Regions from separate parts of the Paenibacillus sp. AK121 genome, predicted to be linked through region 2. Evidence: riboswitches for the same ligand, from Rfam matches in the RefSeq annotation. Region 2 holds a riboswitch; the other holds the start of a gene.
What was found. A riboswitch is a leader RNA that binds a small molecule or an ion and turns the genes downstream of it on or off. The one in region 2 is predicted to bind FMN.
Positions count from the first base shown of each region.

Region 1: another riboswitch for FMN. It lies ahead of ribE (riboflavin synthase); the one in region 2 lies ahead of KSP24_RS09175 (DMT family transporter).

Region 1 covers NZ_JAHPJM010000003.1:259,736-268,531, forward strand. Annotated here, with positions in the region: gene scpB (SMC-Scp complex subunit ScpB) at 1-97, opposite strand, end outside; gene KSP24_RS07495 (segregation and condensation protein A) at 66-860, opposite strand; gene ribH (6,7-dimethyl-8-ribityllumazine synthase) at 1,034-1,498, opposite strand; gene ribB (3,4-dihydroxy-2-butanone-4-phosphate synthase) at 1,529-2,212, opposite strand; gene ribE (riboflavin synthase) at 2,287-2,952, opposite strand; FMN riboswitch at 3,283-3,455, opposite strand; gene KSP24_RS07515 (IDEAL domain-containing protein) at 3,524-3,991, opposite strand; gene KSP24_RS07520 (thiamine pyrophosphate-dependent enzyme) at 4,212-6,500, opposite strand; gene KSP24_RS07525 (2-oxoacid:acceptor oxidoreductase family protein) at 6,500-7,513, opposite strand; gene KSP24_RS07530 (peptidylprolyl isomerase) at 7,769-8,203, opposite strand; gene lysA (diaminopimelate decarboxylase) at 8,366-8,796, opposite strand, start outside.
Region 2 covers NZ_JAHPJM010000004.1:85,075-93,870, forward strand. Annotated here, with positions in the region: gene KSP24_RS09155 (response regulator transcription factor) at 1-142, shown strand, start outside; gene KSP24_RS09160 (sensor histidine kinase) at 144-1,088, shown strand; gene KSP24_RS09165 (ABC transporter ATP-binding protein) at 1,191-2,114, shown strand; gene KSP24_RS09170 (ABC transporter permease) at 2,107-2,799, shown strand; FMN riboswitch at 2,925-3,069, shown strand; gene KSP24_RS09175 (DMT family transporter) at 3,240-4,187, shown strand; gene KSP24_RS09180 (methyl-accepting chemotaxis protein) at 4,424-6,454, shown strand; gene KSP24_RS09185 (carboxylesterase/lipase family protein) at 6,618-8,099, opposite strand; gene KSP24_RS09190 (GbsR/MarR family transcriptional regulator) at 8,252-8,796, opposite strand, start outside.

The DNA.
Region 1 (8,796 bases), on a different contig from region 2:
GCTCTACAATGTCGGCGATCTGCTTGGTGGACAACCCTTCCTCTCCCGCAAGAAACAGCAGCCCCTCAATAATTGATTTCAGCTTCAGATAATCCATTAACCCGTAAATCCCCTCTCCACTCCATTACAATATCATCGAAAAGCTTCTCCTGATAACAGAAGATTTGCTTCATTTTCATCAATTCAAGGATAGCCAAAAAGGTTACAACCACCTCATGCCGATACATATCCTCATGCATCAGCTTGGAGAACAGCAGCCGTCCTCCAGTCCCCACCATCTCTAACGCCCCGATAACTTGCCGGATACGGTCCTTGACTGAAATTTCGTCCCGATGAACACGGGTTACCGTCGTACGTCGTTCAGCTTTGCGCAATGCACGCTGAAAGGCCGCGACCAAATCACTTGCATGCAGCCCATGCACCGGATTCGCGGGTTCGGTTGGCAAGAATGCGCTCAAATCTTCCGGCTCCTTGCCATAAATCAGACTCCGTTCCCACTCACGTTCACTCAGGTGGCGAGCAATCCCTTTGTATTTGCGATACTCCACCAGCTTGCGAACCAGTTCCTCGCGTGGATCATAGTCCTCTTCTTCATAATAATCCAAATCGTCATATTCCATCACAGGTGGCTTGGGAAGCAACAATTTACTCTTAATGGATAAGAGCGTCGCCGCCATCACTAGAAACTCGCTTGTAATGTCCAGCTCCAGCTCCTGCATACTGTGCAAAAAAGCCATGTACTGATCAGTAATATCGCTAATCGGGATATCCTGAATGTCAATCTCGGCTTTATCAATCAGATGCAACAGTAGATCCAGCGGACCCTCGAATGTTTCCAGCTTGTAATTTACGACTGTCAATGTGCTTCCCCCTGCCTTACTCCAATCATCATTCAACAATACCTTTCCCCATTAGCACTTATGCTCTACGTTATCAATCCCTCTTTCTGTAGTATATACGTCATCGCCTTGCTTAACAATCCAATCCCTTTTCCACTTTGCAGTTTATGCCGTTCTTTCAGCCATTTATATCATTAGAACTGCTTACCGAGATTGGCCATTTCAATCGCAGCCAGCGCAGAATCCCAACCTTTATTACCAGCCTTCGTACCTGCTCGTTCAATAGCCTGCTCAATATTTTCCGTAGTCACTACACCAAAAATAATAGGGACACCCGTTTTCAGACTGCTTGCCGCCACACCCTTGGCCACTTCATTGCAGACGATATCATAGTGTGAAGTAGAGCCACGGATAACCGTGCCAAGCGTAATGACGGCATCATATTTTCCGCTTGCAGCCATTTTTTGTGCAATAAGTGAGATTTCAAATGCACCCGGCACCCATGCTACATCAATTTCATCTTCCTGTGCACCATGTCGTTGAAGTGCGTCAAGCGCACCACTTAACAGTTTGCTTGTAATAAACTCATTAAATCTGCCCACCACAATACCATACTTTAAACCACTTGATACAAGATTACCTTCCAGAAAACGTGCCATTCTTATCAACCTCTCTTTTTTTGAATTTTTTTACAATGACAAACGACGACGGTATTCAATTAAATGTTGAATGCTAATCAGCTTCAGTTGATGTCGCTTGGCGATCACGGCCAAATCAGGCAAGCGGGCCATTGAGCCATCTTCTTTTATAATTTCGCAAATGACCCCGGCCGGCTTGAAGCCGCTGAGTCGTGCCAGGTCGACAGCCGCTTCAGTATGACCGGCGCGTTGCAAGACCCCACCATCGCGAGCAATTAGCGGGAACATGTGACCAGGTTTGCGGAAATCGCTGCCCGTGATTGCTTCTTCGGCTAAGGCGCGAACAGTCAAAGAGCGCTCGGCCGCTGAAATCCCCGTTGTTGTCTTCATATGATCTACCGATACCGTAAAGGCGGTACCGTGAAAATCTGTGTTTTGCTCTACCATAGGATGCAATTCCAATGCCTCGGCTCTGTGCTGTGTGATCGGCACGCAGACCAACCCGCGACCTTCTGTAATCATGAAGTTGATGACCTCAGGCGATGCTTTCTCAGCCAAAGCGATAAAGTCGCCTTCATTTTCCCGCTGTTCATCATCCACTACAATAACGACTTTGCCGTTCTTTAAATCCTCCAATGCTTCTTCGATGGAATCCAATCGAATCTCTTCGTCATGGTGCAACTCGCCCTGCTCCATGATGTTTGTCGTCGCACTTATTTGGATGCCTCTATCCATAACCCTCTCCTCCTTATGTCTTATGTCACGAATGCTCCTGAACCAAATTTTCTATCATTCTGTATCAGGCTGTATCAAGCAAAGCCGTGTTTCGCCAAATAGTCCAAACTAAGAGGAGCTTGATCTGCTCTCTCCATCGGTACTGAACCTCTGTAATGTAAAAGTTGCTCCACATATTTGCCCAATATGTCGCATTCAATATTCACAGTGTCTCCCTCACGTTTGGCTTGTAAGGCCGTTTCAGCTAAGGTGTGGGGGATAATGGATACGGCAAAGCTATCTCTCGTACGCTGCGCGACTGTGAGGCTGATACCATCAATTGTAATTGACCCTTTGAGGAGAACATATTTAAATAATGCTTGATCAGAAGGCTCAACTTCGAACACAACTGCATTCTGGTCTGATGTTACTCCGCGAATTGTACCCGTCCCGTCCACATGTCCCTGTACGATATGTCCTCCGAACCTTCCATTCGCCGCCATCGCTCGCTCCAGGTTGACTCGGCTGCCGGATCTGAGTTCCCTTAGATTACTGCTGCGAAAAGTCTCTGGCATCACATCAACCTTAAAATCTTTAGTACCAATCTGTATTGCCGTCAGGCAAACCCCATTTACCGAGACACTATCGCCGATTTTCAAATCGCCCAATACCACAGAACCCGAAATCCCCAGCACCATCGCTTCACCGCTCTTAGAAATACTTTGAATGCGACCCACTTCCTCGACCAATCCGGTAAACATGCTTTCACTCCTTTCCACTACATTTCAGTTTATCCCTAATTCATCTGCTGTAAGCGCAAATAACCCCCAGTCAGGATTCAATCCGTCATGGGGGTGATGAGAGTCACATATGTAGTATACAAGCGCAGTTCATGTATGTCTTAAAATGACATGAAATCATAGGTTTGCCAAAAGAAAGCATGATCGAAGGTACAGCAATTACGCTCAGAACGTTATCAAAAAGAAAGCTTAATCAAAGCTGTCGTCCGATACTGTCCTACAACGAAATAAGCCGTACGCATTTTTACGTATGCTAAAAATTGGCACATGTCACGTCATACACATGCGCTTCGTATCCTTCTCCCATCCAGACTATACTGTCGGTCCCGGAATTACACCAGGTCCACCTTCTGCTGATTGTTCAGCATCCGGGTCACGGACTAAGCCATGCTGAGTTCGCAGAAGCGATTCACAAACATGTCATCACCGCCGGTGGGGAATTTCGCCCCGCCCCGAAGGATCTTGCTCTTATTTAATTGAATTAACATTAAACTTGTTACGTATATTAGCACCGACTTCAAAAAAAAGCAAGTTATCTAATAGAAGCTCCTGCTTTGGTTTTGACATATTGGCTGGAGAGTTCTTCAAACCAGGTTTTATCATTCATATGAAGTGCCAGATCAATCAGATCGGCCAGTTCGTCGACTCCAAGCTGTGTATCATGGTCAAAGGTAATAACGGCCGAAGCAACAGGTCCTCGCTCTCCTTCAGAACATGCTTCATAATCCAGTCGTACATCCACATGCCCATCAATAAACTCGCATTTTAGAAAATAAATAATTTCACACATTAAAATAGGGCGCACTTGTGTTTCTAACACACAATCCATCACCTTGGCAGAATAATGCTGGTTCGTCAGCGTGAATTTGTGTTCTGTTGCCGCCAGCGATGCCCGTCCAAAATCATCCGTAAACTTGAGTTCCACTGGCGTGATGTTCATAACCTTGGGGATTTGCTTCTTTATAATTTCAATTATTTCAACTGTATTCAGCTTAATCATTACCTGCACCTCATTGCATCTTAAAATTCAAAAGAAAACTTTATAACATGCCTTCTATAGGCCTCCACTCCTATATCGGAAATCATTACCTGTTTTTTTATGCTTCAACCCATAAACGCAAAAAAAGATTCCTTGCGCAGCAAGCGCAAGGAATCTCAATCGAACTGGTGCCGAAACAGCGGCTAACAATGTTACACGATTATTATACAAAAAAACAGAACTATAACTCCGAAATTTCATGTTTCTTTTTCAGGATAGTCCAGCGACGCTCAATCTCCTGCTCAAAGGTAGCCAGCGTTGCTTCCTCTTTGAGAAGATGCTTCGTTTTACCCATTAATTTCAGCCATTCTGCGGCTGGAATCCGTTTTCCCTTGTCTTCCGGATTGTACGTAATCGTCGTGCTTCCCTGTTCGATTTCGTACAAAGGAAAGAAGCAAGACTCAACTGCGGCGCCTACGATGCTAGTACCCAGTCTGTCTTCGGATTTCCAGTTGAGCGGGCAAGCGCACAGAATTTTACCATAAGCCGTACCGACGTTGTTGGCATACCATTGAGCCTTGGCCGCTTTGCGCAGCATATCCTGCGGATGGCTTTCGGCTGCGGTAAAAGCATACGGGATGTTACAGGCGGCCATGATTTGTACGGTATCCTTATGATGCCCTTGCTTCCCTTTTTGCATTTTCCCTACACCCGATGTACTGGTCATATGCCCCATTGGAGTGGAGTACGATTGCTGCGAACCTGTATTCATGTACCCCTCGTTGTCATATTCCAGCATAATCAGTTTATGGTTACGCAGAGCCGCACCAATTGCAGAACCCATACCGATATCCATCCCACCGTCACCACTGATCATGATAAAGGTTGGATCATCAGATATCTTAATTTCATTACGTCGCTTCATCTCCATGTAAGCTTCCAGCGCACCTGAAAGGGTAGCGGCCCCGTTTTGAAAAAGATTGTGGATCATCGGTTGCTTGTGTGATGTATATGGATACCCTGTCGTCACCACATAAACGCAGCCAGTCTGGAATAGTACGACAATATCGCCTTCAATTCCTTTAAAAAATAGCTCAAGCGCAGACAAGGCTCCACAACCAGGACAAGCCCCATGCCCTGGTGTAAGACGGCGTGGTTTGGTTGTCAACGAACGCAGAGGTGGTACCTTGACTTTGAGCTTCCCAGTCGCCTCGTCCGGCGTAACCTGAATCAGCCCCGTACGGTATGCATTGCCACGTGGTGGCTGCATGACTTGCGGCATCACCTTGTCTGGAGAGCCTGGATTAACCCCGTAATAATCAAAAGGCTTCTCCGCGCGTCCAGCCTCTGCCGCCTGAATCGCAAGCTGGAAGAAGGCCTCTGCATCTTCCGCATAAAAGTCCTTACCACCCAAGCCAAAGATACGGCTTAACACGATGGTTTGGTTCAACGGGTCCTCCTGCAACGCCGCCTTGATTTCGTGCGTCAAATTACCGCCATCCGATCCGTATGAATCTGCACGTTCACCCACCAGCAGCGCCTTGACATGACGCAATGCCTCTCGCAGTTGTGCAGCAGGAAATGGCCGGATGATATTCGGACGAATCACACCGGCTTTAATGCCGCGCGTGCGGAGTTGATCCGCCACATCCTTGGCCGATTCGGCCGCCGAGTTCAGCAGGAAGACCGCAACCTCGGCATCTTCCATATGATACAGGTCCAAAATCGGATATTCCCGCCCGGATAAAGCGGCATATTCTGCTGCTACCTGCTCATATACTCCTTCTGAAAGCTTCAACGCTTTGGACAGTTGAGCGTGATTATTCGTCAGGTCATCGCCGTTCATATGCGCACCCACAGTGACAGGATGATCAAAATCCGTAATATTCGGATAATTTAGGTTCGGGTTGGGGCCTACAAAATCGCGCACGGTCTCTGCATCGGCAAAATATTGCACTTTACGTTTTTGATGGGACGTATAAAAACCGTCGTATGCGACCATTACAGGCAATCGTACATCGCTATGCTCTGCAATTTTCAGGGCCATAATGTTCATATCATACACAGCCTGTGGCGTACTTGCCGTCAAAATGACCCAGCCTGTATTCAAACCATAATACAGGTCCGAATGATCCCCCCGAATATCCAAGGGACCACTGACAGCTCTTGTCACCAGATTCATAACCATAGGAAAACGGGTACCCGACTGAACAGGCAACTGCTCCAGCATGTACAGGAAACCTTGCGAACTGGTAGCGTTCACAACCCGCGCTCCTGCTGCCGCAGCTCCATAACAAATCCCTGCCGATCCGTGTTCTCCATCTGCTGCAACCAGTTTAATATTATGCTGACCACGCGTTTTCATTTGATCTAGATACTGGGCTACCTCAGTCGATGGCGTAATCGGGAAATATCCCATCATATGATAATTGATCTGCGCAGCCGCTGTAGCTGCCATTTCATTACCGGATTCGAATGTTGTCACTTGTGCGGCGCCCGTCTGTTTGAGTTCTTCCTCCAGCTTTGCCATTACGCACGCCCTCCTTCATATACTGGAAATTGGTGGGCAACGCGATTCTGCTCCGCCCAGCCCCATTGTTCGCGACGCGAGCTTAATGCCCCCGACGGGCAAATATCTACACACTTCAGACACCCTTTGCAATACTGGTAATCAATCCCTTGCAAAAACGGCATCATTCTTCCGCGTTTGTCTGCTTGCTCTTCCCATACAAAGCAGTAATCCGGGCAAATCGAATCACACTTGGCACAATGAGTACATTTATCAGCTTCATACTCAGGTACATAACCCTGACGTGAACCACTAACATCTTTCGTCATGCTGTTGCCCTGAGTTGCAATAACGCCCCCCAGCAATTGAGTTTCGTACCCTAGCAAAGGCTGCGGACGTTCAAAAACCCGATCCTGCGCGTCAGCAGTAACCGGATATACATGTAGTTGCATTTCTTCAAAACCACGATTAAACGTACGCAGATTAGGTTCCACTAATTGTGGATTTTTCTTTTCAAAAGTACTGCGAATAACCGATCTCATTGCTTCCGGGTCCAGGAAATCACAGACACGGAACAAGGCACCTAGCATGGACGTATTTAGTTTGGTCCGCTCTTCCAGTGCGATGCCCATCGCATCCACCACTGCTAATGTACCGGATACCAGTCCCAAATCAGCCCGTATTTCTTCTGCCGGACGTGTGGAATTGACCACTACAATCCCATCTGCTGGCAGGCCGCTGATTACATTTACCGTTTTGTATAACGTTTCATGGAAAATGCCTACCACATGCGGTTGCTCGATCGGACTGTGATCGCGAATATCCACCTCCGGCTCACAGAAGCGAACAAAGCTTTTAACTGGAGATCCCTTCTTTTCCGAACCGTAGGATGAGAAATTTGAAGCATTCAGTCCCAGACCAAGTACCCCGGTTTCGGCCAACATTTTGCCAGCCAGATTTGCGCCGAGTCCACCAATGGATTCCAGCCGGATTTCAAAAAATCCGAGTCGATTTGTGCGCGTTAAAATAGACAATGTGATAAGCCCCCTTCTTTTCCAACTCTTACTGAGCTTGAATACTCATATAAAATAAATGGAAAATGCATTCTTATGAAAAGGCTATCACAACACTTACTTTTCGAATGTGATCTTACGCACTGTAATACCTACGTGATTGTAAAAATCAGCAAACCGTCAAACAAAAGACAACAAAAGCCGCCCTGTCCAAAGACAGAACGGCTTAGGTGCAACGCTATTTAAAGGAATTCAAATCATGCATGTAATGGTAAATTACACGTCAAATACTTTAACCTCTTTCATTTTGTCGCCTTGTTTTACAGCATCAATGAATTCCATACCTTTGGTTACTTTACCAAATACAGTATGTACTCCATCTAAATGCGGCTGTGGAGCGTAGCAAATAAAGAATTGACTGCCACCTGTGTTGCGACCTGCATGAGCCATGGACAGAACGCCTTTGGCATGCTTTGTTGTATTCGTAGCTGTTTCACAGTCAATGGTGTAGCCAGGACCGCCAGTACCATTACCGATCGGACAACCCCCTTGAGCAACAAAGCCCGGGATGACACGGTGGAAGCTCAAACCATTGTAGTAACCGCTGTTTGCCAGCTTTTCAAAGTTAGCAACGGTGTTTGGAGCTTCTTCTGGGAAAAAGTCAATTTCGACGATACCGCCGTTTTCAAGATCTATTCTACCTTTTTTCATTGTTTGTATCTCCTTTTCAACCTGTTTTGAGAACTAAATAACATCAAGTTCCAGTTTACTATGAATTGGCGCGCTTAGCAAAGCCTTGTCCAAAAAAAGGGGCCATTGTCCCCGGTCTATTATTACCGACGCAATGGCCTGCTTGAATTTTAAATTCCACAATCAGGACGAAACCGTAATCTTGGCATTGGGCTGAACCACTGAACTGGCTTGATCACGAACCAAGCGCTGTGGCAAAACATCATTGCGAACGATATCCTCGTAGGTTTCCCGACGCACTACCAGCTCGGCCTCACCGTTGTTGACAAATACAACTGCTGGTCGGCGTATCCGGTTATAATTGCTCGCCATGGAGTAATTATAAGCTCCGGTTGAGGCAACAGCGAGCAAGTCTCCGCTATTCGGGCGAGGCAGTTCTACATCCCAAATAAGCATATCGCCGCTTTCACAGCATTTGCCTGCAATGGACACTGTCTCTTCGTTCGCATCTTGCGCTCGATTAGCCAGCATTGCTTCATACTTGGCCTGATACAGTGCAGGACGTGGATTATCTGTCATTCCGCCGTCTACAGAAACGTATTTACGAACCTGCG
Region 2 (8,796 bases):
TTGGAAAGACGATTATATGGGTGATGAGAATGTGATTAACGTCCATATTCGCCGCCTACGTGAAAAAATTGAAGAAGATCCCTCTCACCCTGTCCATATTAAAACGCTGTGGGGCATCGGCTACAAATGGGAGAATGGCTGATATGATCATCGAAACTATTTTTGAATGGATTGTCATCCTCATAATGTCCGTCGTTATCCTATGGCTTTGGCGGGAACGTGTAGCCCATAAGCGTAAAATCAAGAATGTCCGAACCCTACTTGAGCGGATCGTGACCGTGAATCATGCGGAAAAGCTGCTATATGTTACAGGTGACGTGGAACTGCAGCGACTCATGACGGAAATCAACCGGCTACTAGACTTAAATTTGAGGGTATCAGCCGATTACAACCGAAGCCAAATCGCTATGCGAAAAATGATTTCAAATATTTCTCACGATCTCAAGACCCCGCTTACCGTTGTGCTTGGATATGCCGAGATGCTGGATGACGATCCAGATATTTCGCCAGAAGAACGTATAAAGCTGCTATCCAGAATTCATCAAAAGACAAGCGAAGCAATTGAGATGATCGGAAGTTTTTTTAGTTTGGCGAAGCTGGAAGCTAACGATACTGACATTCAACTGACCCGACTGGAGATAGGAGAACTATGCAGACGCAGCATTTTGGAGTTTTATGATCTGCTGACGGCTCAGGGTTTTACGGTACATATTGATATCCCGGAGCATCCTATACATACCTTGGGGAACGAAGGAGCCATTGGGCGGGTGCTGAGCAATCTGATTTCGAATGCCATTCGCTACGGGGCAGAGGGTCGAACGCTAGGCCTGACGCTGTCAGAACAGCAGGATACGGTGCGTATAGAGGTGTGGGATCGTGGAAAAGGCATACAGGAGCCGGAGCAGGATAAGGTTTTTGAACGCATGTACACACTTGAGGATTCCCGTAATAAGGCGGTACAGGGCAGTGGACTGGGTCTTACGATTGCCAAGCGCCTGGTTGAATGCATGAATGGAGAGATGCAATTGACCAGCAAGCCTTATGAGCAGACCGTCTTCTCTTTTACCTTGAAGAAGATCAACTATTAAGCGAGCTGCTCAACTTAATAAATTTGTAAGGATTACGAAAGAAAAATGAACATTTCGCCCTTTATTCTTGAATTATCAACAGCACACGAAGGGAGAACACCCATGACTTACATATTACGTACACATCAGCTGACCAAAGCCATGAAGGGCAATGAAATTGTAGCAGGGGTCAGTATGAATGTGCGCAAGGGGGAAACCTATGGCTTTCTCGGTCCCAATGGAGCGGGCAAGACGACGGTGATGAAAATGATTACCAACCTGCTCAAGCCAACATCGGGCGAGATTGAACTGTTCGGTGAAAAGCTAACGCCACAGTCTTATCATCTGCTCGGACGGATGGGTTCGATTATTGAATATCCGATTTTTTATGAAAGGCTGACAGCTCAGCAAAATCTCGAACTTCATTGTGAATACATGGGCTATTATAATAAGCAGGCTGTCCGGGATGCACTGGAATTAGTGAACTTGCGGAATGCAGATGACAAGCCGGTAAAAGACTTTTCACTAGGAATGAAGCAGCGTCTCGGGATTGCCCGAGCCATTGCGACCAAGCCGGAGCTACTCATTTTAGATGAACCGATTAACGGTCTGGACCCAGTGGGAATCAAGGAAATTCGGCAGTTATTCCATATGCTATGCAAGGAATATGGGATGACGCTGCTCGTGTCCAGTCATTTATTAGCGGAAATTGAGCAGATTGCGGATACAATAGGCGTGATTAATCACGGACGGCTGATTGAGGAAGTTTCGATGGAACAGGTACGGGATACCAATACGGAATATATCGAATTTACGACCAACGATTGCAAAAAAGCAGCCTACATCCTCTCCCACCATCTGAGTCTGAATAATATAAAGGTGCTTAATGAACAGAGTATACGTATTTACGATACTAGTGTACCGCAGAAGCAAATTACGAAAACGCTCATTTTAAATGATGTAGAGGTCGATTCCATTCATCAGAAGAGCAGTACGCTGGAAGACTACTTTTTACGTCTGTTACATGGAGGGGATCACCATGCTTAAATTGATACAGTTGGAGATGAAAAAGCTTCATCTGGCGGGTTATATCCGTTCAGCGCTGATCGCCAACGCCTGTATTCTAGGGTTACTTAGTACTATTGGGCTGGACAGCCACATTGAAGGAGTACCCGAATTTACACAGTACGCTCAGCTTCTCGATCTTATGGACAATATGGTGAGAGCAACGTTTATTGTATTTGCCTCCGTTCTACTGTGCCGTTTTATCGTAGGAGAATTTAAATCCAAATCGATTACAATCTTGTTCATGTATCCGATTCATCGTCAAAAGCTAATGATCGCCAAGCTCTTGATTGTACTGATGTTTACGTTTTTATCTATTGTAATATCGGAAATCATCATTACGGCTGCGATTCATTTGCTCAACCAGTTTGTCATAATTGTACCGGATAAGCTTACTCTTTCCATACTAGCCGACCAATCGGCACGTACGCTAATCAATGCCGTTGCCGCCAGTTTTATGGGATTGGTTCCGCTGTATATGGGAATGCGAAGATACTCTGTACCCACGACCATTGTGACCTCGATTCTGATTGTAGCATTGCTTTTCTCCAATAATAACGGTGCTACCCTTAGCTCCATTGCCCCCGTGCAAATCAGCTTCTCTGTACTGGGAATGCTTGTGGCTTATGCGGCCATTCGGCGCATTGAGTATAAGGATATTGCCTAGTAATCAGGATTAAACATAGAACGCTTTCATAAAAAAATGAAAATCCTTGCTTGATATACACACATTTTTCACTGGACTTCATTCCAAAACAGGTATATCCTATAGGAGAAATTAAAAAACGGAATAAGGATCTTCGGGGTAGGGTGAGATTCCTAACCGGCGGTATGGCTCATGGAGCTAAGCCCGCGACTCTGTATCTGGCAACAAGATACGGACTGATTTGGTGAGATGCCAAAGCCGACGGTAAAGTCCGGATGGAAGAAGATCGAAATATGAACATGCCGCAAAGTCGATGAATACTGCATTATGGTTGTGCAGTGACTTCATTTAACTTGCATCAAACGGCAAGTTTATTTGATCAACCCCCGTCTTGCATGGCCTTCGCCATGGACGGGGGTTTTTGTGCCACCGGTCCTGTATTCGCAAGGAGCTAAATAAGTATGAGTCAATCATCAACTGTACTAACATCCAAGGATTTTGATCGTAGCTCCCACATGAAAAGCGGTTTTTGGCTAGTCGCAATTGGAGCGGCCTTGTGGGGCGCAGACCCGCTGTTTCGTATTATTTTGTTAAAATCATTTACCTCAGCACAAATCGTACTGATGGAGCATGTACTGCTCTTTATCGCTCTGACGCCGATGCTGTGGAAGCATCGCGAGGAGCTTAAAACGATACGATTTCGTCAGGTTTTCGCTATTTTGTTTGTCTCATGGGGTGGCTCGGCACTGGCCAGTGTGATTTTCACCATGGCACTCAGCAACGGTGATCTGAATGCCGTACTTTTACTTCAGAAGCTTCAACCTTTGGTTGCTATTATTCTGGCCCGCGTGATATTGAAGGAAATGTTACCGCGTCATTTTGGAATATTAATTGTCATCGCTCTGTTCGGGACGTATCTTCTGACCTTCGGTTGGTCGCTTCCCTTTGGACATGTTCATGATTTTGTTCAAGTTGGTAGTCTGCTTGCACTGGGTGCAGCGATTCTGTGGGGCGGTTCGACCGTTATGGGCAGCTACTTGCTCCGTTCGATGAAATATGAAACGGTAACCTCCCTTCGCTTCATGGTGGCGCTCCCTCTGCTCATTGTTCTCACCTCTGTGGAGCATGCTCCGTGGAATATGCCTACAGGTACATGGGCGGGCGCAGCTGTAATTATCAACTTGCTGCTGCAGGCATTGCTTCCGGGTCTTCTCAGCTTATTACTGTATTACAAAGGCTTAAGTACAACCAAAGCTTCTTATGCTACGATGGCAGAATTGAGCTTTCCTATGGTAGGTGTTGTGATTAACTGGATCGCTTTCCAACAAATCGTTACCGTAGCGCAATTAACTGGTTTTATGCTTATCTGGGTTACACTCTTTATGATTTCTCGTCAGCAAAAAAATTAACAGATCCATTTGCTTTATACTCACCTCAAGCCAAATCATGAAGGTGCTTTTGCATCTCTGATTTGGCTTTTTATGTATGCATATTCATACCGTGATTAGCCCTTAAGAACTATTTTTTAAAAAATGTACCTAAAACATGCCTTGATTCATCATTTTTTAAGATTACATCTATAAAATCAGTCGATTTCTGTCGAATAAAACAATGTAGTGACCATCAGACACAGAGGAGAAAAAACATGACTAAAGAAAAACAAACAGTTCCGTGGTGGAACAGGTTTCTCAAGCAATTTTATTTAATGAGGACAAAATTAATCATTTCTTTTTTGGCTGTGTTATTGATTCCGAGCTTACTTATTGGATACTTTTCTTATCAGGGGGCTACGACACAGCTCAGTCAGCAAATGGCTAATTCCGTATACACGAATCTGTATCTGATCCAAAGCAATGTCAATCAGTATGTATCCCCGATCATGAAGGACGTGGACGTCCTTACCAGTGAAATCCAGGCTGATTCCATTGGTTCCGATCAAGAAGCCCTTCAGAAAAAATTGGATGACATCGTCAAAGCTCATCCTGAGTTAGATGCCGCGCTCCTTGGCAATGCGAAAGGAGAATATATCCGTTCTCCGCTAAAAAAGGAGGCTGATTATGATCCTAGGGAGAGAAAATGGTACAAAAATGCGATGCTACATAAGGGCAACATATTTGTCGGTGTTCCAGTTGCCAGCGTTACGACAGGGAACCTAGTAGTTAATGTATCGGCAACGCTGAAGAACGGTGAAGGGGCTGTTGCATTGGCTTTGAATCTGGACAAGATGGGGGACAGTCTGCAGTCTGTTAAGATAGGCGAACGCGGAGGACTCATCATTGTTGATTCTGATCATAAGGTTGTATCTGGAGCTGGAACAGCCTTTGACAAGACTGGCAAAAAACCGGCTGACACTATGGAGGGACTTCCCAAAGTGGCGGCAACCGGAGAAAATGATACTCCTTCCGTGTCGCAAATTAAATTTATGAATCGGGATGTGCTGGCCTTTACACTTAAGGACCCTCTCACTGGATGGAATATTGTTGCATTATCGGATCTGGAGGATTATAGTGATGCAGCCCAACCGATTCTGAGGCAAAGCCTGATTGTAATTGTTATTTCCATACTGGCCGCTGCGATCATCATAGTGCTAATGATCCGCTCATTCCTGATCCCTCTCAAGAAGCTGCAAGCAGGAACACGGATCGTCCGTGATGGAAATCTGACCGAACGTGTTAATATATCTAGAAAGGACGAGTTCGGCGAGCTGGCACAGAATTTTGACCAGATGACACATTCCTTGCATACGATGGTCTCCGAGGTCAACCAAACGTCCTCACGGCTTGCTTCCTCTTCTCTGGTAATCAAGGAAAGCACAGAACAAACGACGGAATCCGTACAACACGTAGCGGAAACGGTTATGGAATCCGCAGAAAATGCAGCAACCAGCGCCGAGGCATCCGAGCAAACTGCCAATGCCGTTGAAGAAATGGCGAAGGGTGTCAGCACGATTGCCGAATCGGCAAGCTCCATCGTGGATTCAGCAGGACAAACCGAGCAAGACGTAGCTCAAGGCAGTCAAATGATTAGCCATGTGCGGACACAGATGGACCGCATTCTGGAAGCTGTAAGCCAAACGGCTAGTCTGATGGATGAGCTATCCCAACTCTCGGACGATGCGAAGCAAATGAATGCGGCTATAGCTGCCATTGCCAAGCAAACTAATTTGTTGTCCCTGAACGCATCTATTGAAGCCTCCAGAGCAGGCGAAGCTGGGCGTGGCTTTGCCGTAGTCGCTATAGAGGTACGCAAACTGTCGGAACAGTCCAAGGAAAGCGCTGATTCCATCAGTCAGATCATTACGCAGATGCTCGATTTGATTCAACGCTCTACCGCCACGATGAATGGCAATGTTCGTAATCAGGTGGGTGAAGGATTACGAATTAGCCAAGATGCAGAAGGTGCATTTGCGAATATTGAACGCTCAACTTCTCACATTGTGGAACAAATTCAAAGTGTATCCGCTGCTGCTGAACAAATCTCAGCCAGTACAGAGGAAGTTTCCGCCACTGTTACCCATTTGGCAAGCCTATCACGCAATTCGGCGGACAGTTCGCAGACAACCTCCGCTGCCGCTCAAGAGCAAATGGCAGCCATGGAGGAAATCGCATCTTCCTCACAAGAGTTGTCCAACATGGCACAGGATCTGCAAGAGCTGGTTAAGCGATTTAAGATTTAACCTACACATTGCATCGTTGCAGTTTCATGCTAGTAAGATGGGCAGCAGTACATCTAATTACTAGAGGATTTTTCAAAATCCTGACTAACAAAGCCTTCGTCCGCATACAAAATACGGGCGAAGGCTTTTTCGTTGGTTCCTTTAGACAATGTCTCGTATTTACCTATATGCTCATCTGCCCCGTTAGTTGGCGGCGTCTATCCCCTTCTGGATCATGTTCCACCATAATATTCTGATGAAAAATGGCTGTAGCTCGCTGTTGCTTGTCGTACATCGGCCATGCCGTCTCAGGCAGCATAGGCTCCCCATCACGTGCAAAAGCAATCCATGCCTGCTGCATATCATGAGCGAGCTTCTGCATCGAAGGCTGAATCTCTAATCCAAGCTTGCCTAGCAGCTCCAGATTGTCGAAAACAAAAGCAATCTCTGCACCGTGAACCGCTTGTCCGAAAGTTGGATGTCCCGGCAGGGTCCAATCAAAACGATACATCCATACCGATGCATACGCCGACTGTGCAGCGGCAAGAGCCAGCGCGGGACGCCAAAAAAAGAGATCGGTCAACATTTGCGCCTGTTCCTCAATGGTAACTGGAAAAGGCTCTATCAGGTCGCCAATGTCGGACATGCCTGTCATCATTTCTAATGCCTGACGTGCTGTTGGCTTGTTCATTAGATGGGATTCTTTGCGGATGAAATAGTTCCCCTCATGCAAGTTCGTTCCAATCATAACAGATACCTGTTTGGCTGAGCCTTGGGCGATTGCAGACAGGGGTACATCCGGCAAGGTCACCCCGTCTACAACGGGTTGATAAATCATCGCCATCCCTGGTCCGATGACTTCATGTGTTTTTGCCATAGCGAGCATCAACGCATCTGTCGGCAACGTAAACAATCGCTCAGGATGCTGAGTGTCTACACCCAGTTGCTGTAAATACACAGCCGCCACTTGCTCGGCCTGTGCAGTTGGCAACACCTGCGATGCCCCGCTCTGCAAAATTGCACGCTGGAACAGCCCCTCAGCGGCTGGCATCGCCAATAAAGCGGCAATACTCATCGCGCCTGCCGATTCACCGAACACCGTTACTTCATCCGGGTTGCCGCCAAAGGCAGAAATATGATCCCTAACCCATTTCAGTGCAGCGATTTGATCCAACAGTCCGGCATTTGAGGTCAGCCCATTTCCCTTTGGAGTCAAATGCAAAAATCCTAACGGCCCTAACCGATAATTGACCGTAACTACAACAACATCGCCATTCTTCGCCATGTGTTCCCCGTCATATAAAGGTATAATCCCAGATCCAGTGACAAAGGCACCACCATGAATCCACACCATCACCGGACGTCCCTTCTCAGGAGCCTTCGAAGCTGGTGTCCAAATGTTCAGGTACAAGCAATCCTCGGACTGCTCTGGCGGTTCCACCAGATTTCCAGTCATACTTTCAGCGGAGGGCATGGGTTGCGGACAGATGGGTCCGAAACTCGTCGCAGTCCGTACACCCTCCCACGGCTCCAAAGGCTGTGGCCCATGAAAACGTAGTTTTCCAACAGGAGGCTGTGCATATGGAACACCTTTCCACACATGATATCCATTCCTTGTTTCCCCACGTAATTGACCTAAACGAGTATGTACTGTAACACTCTCCATCATGAACCCTCCTTTATCTCGTATGTTTAACATAACGGTATAATATCAATCTTTACATATCTCTATTATACCCTTTGTGCAGGACCAAACCAAAAAATACCGGAAGCGCTTTTGCGCTCCGGCATTTTGTAAACAGGATGGGCGGATCGTGATTAGTCCCGAACCTCTTCTTTCGGAATCAGCTTGTAAATTTCTTCGCTTTCCATTGAATCAATCAATCGGTCTAGCCACTTGTAATAAGCCACAGCCTGCTTCATTTTCATACGGTCTTGCTGTAGAATCGCCTTAAATTCCTCGTATTCTTCACCCTGCGCCATCAATTTGTCCAGTTCATCAATGGCTTTGCGCAGTACGAGTAAATTTGTTTCTACTGCTTTTCTCCATTTAATAGCGAAGAAGTCAGTAAATGTTTGATACCAATCATACTCGACTTCATACAAGTCCTTGCGTGAGCCCTTGCTCCATACCTTGTTCACCATTTTCAGATCCAACAACGTTCGAACTCCTGTACTCATGCTCGTTTTGCTCATTTCCATTTCACGGCCCATCTCATCCAGCGTCATCGGTTTATCCGCAAAAAAAAGCAAACCGTACAAATGCCCCGCGGACAGAGTGATCCCATATAGGTCCATGTTTTTACCTATAGCTTCTATGACACGTTTGCGAATTTTTTGCAGCGATGCCTGCTGCTCATCAC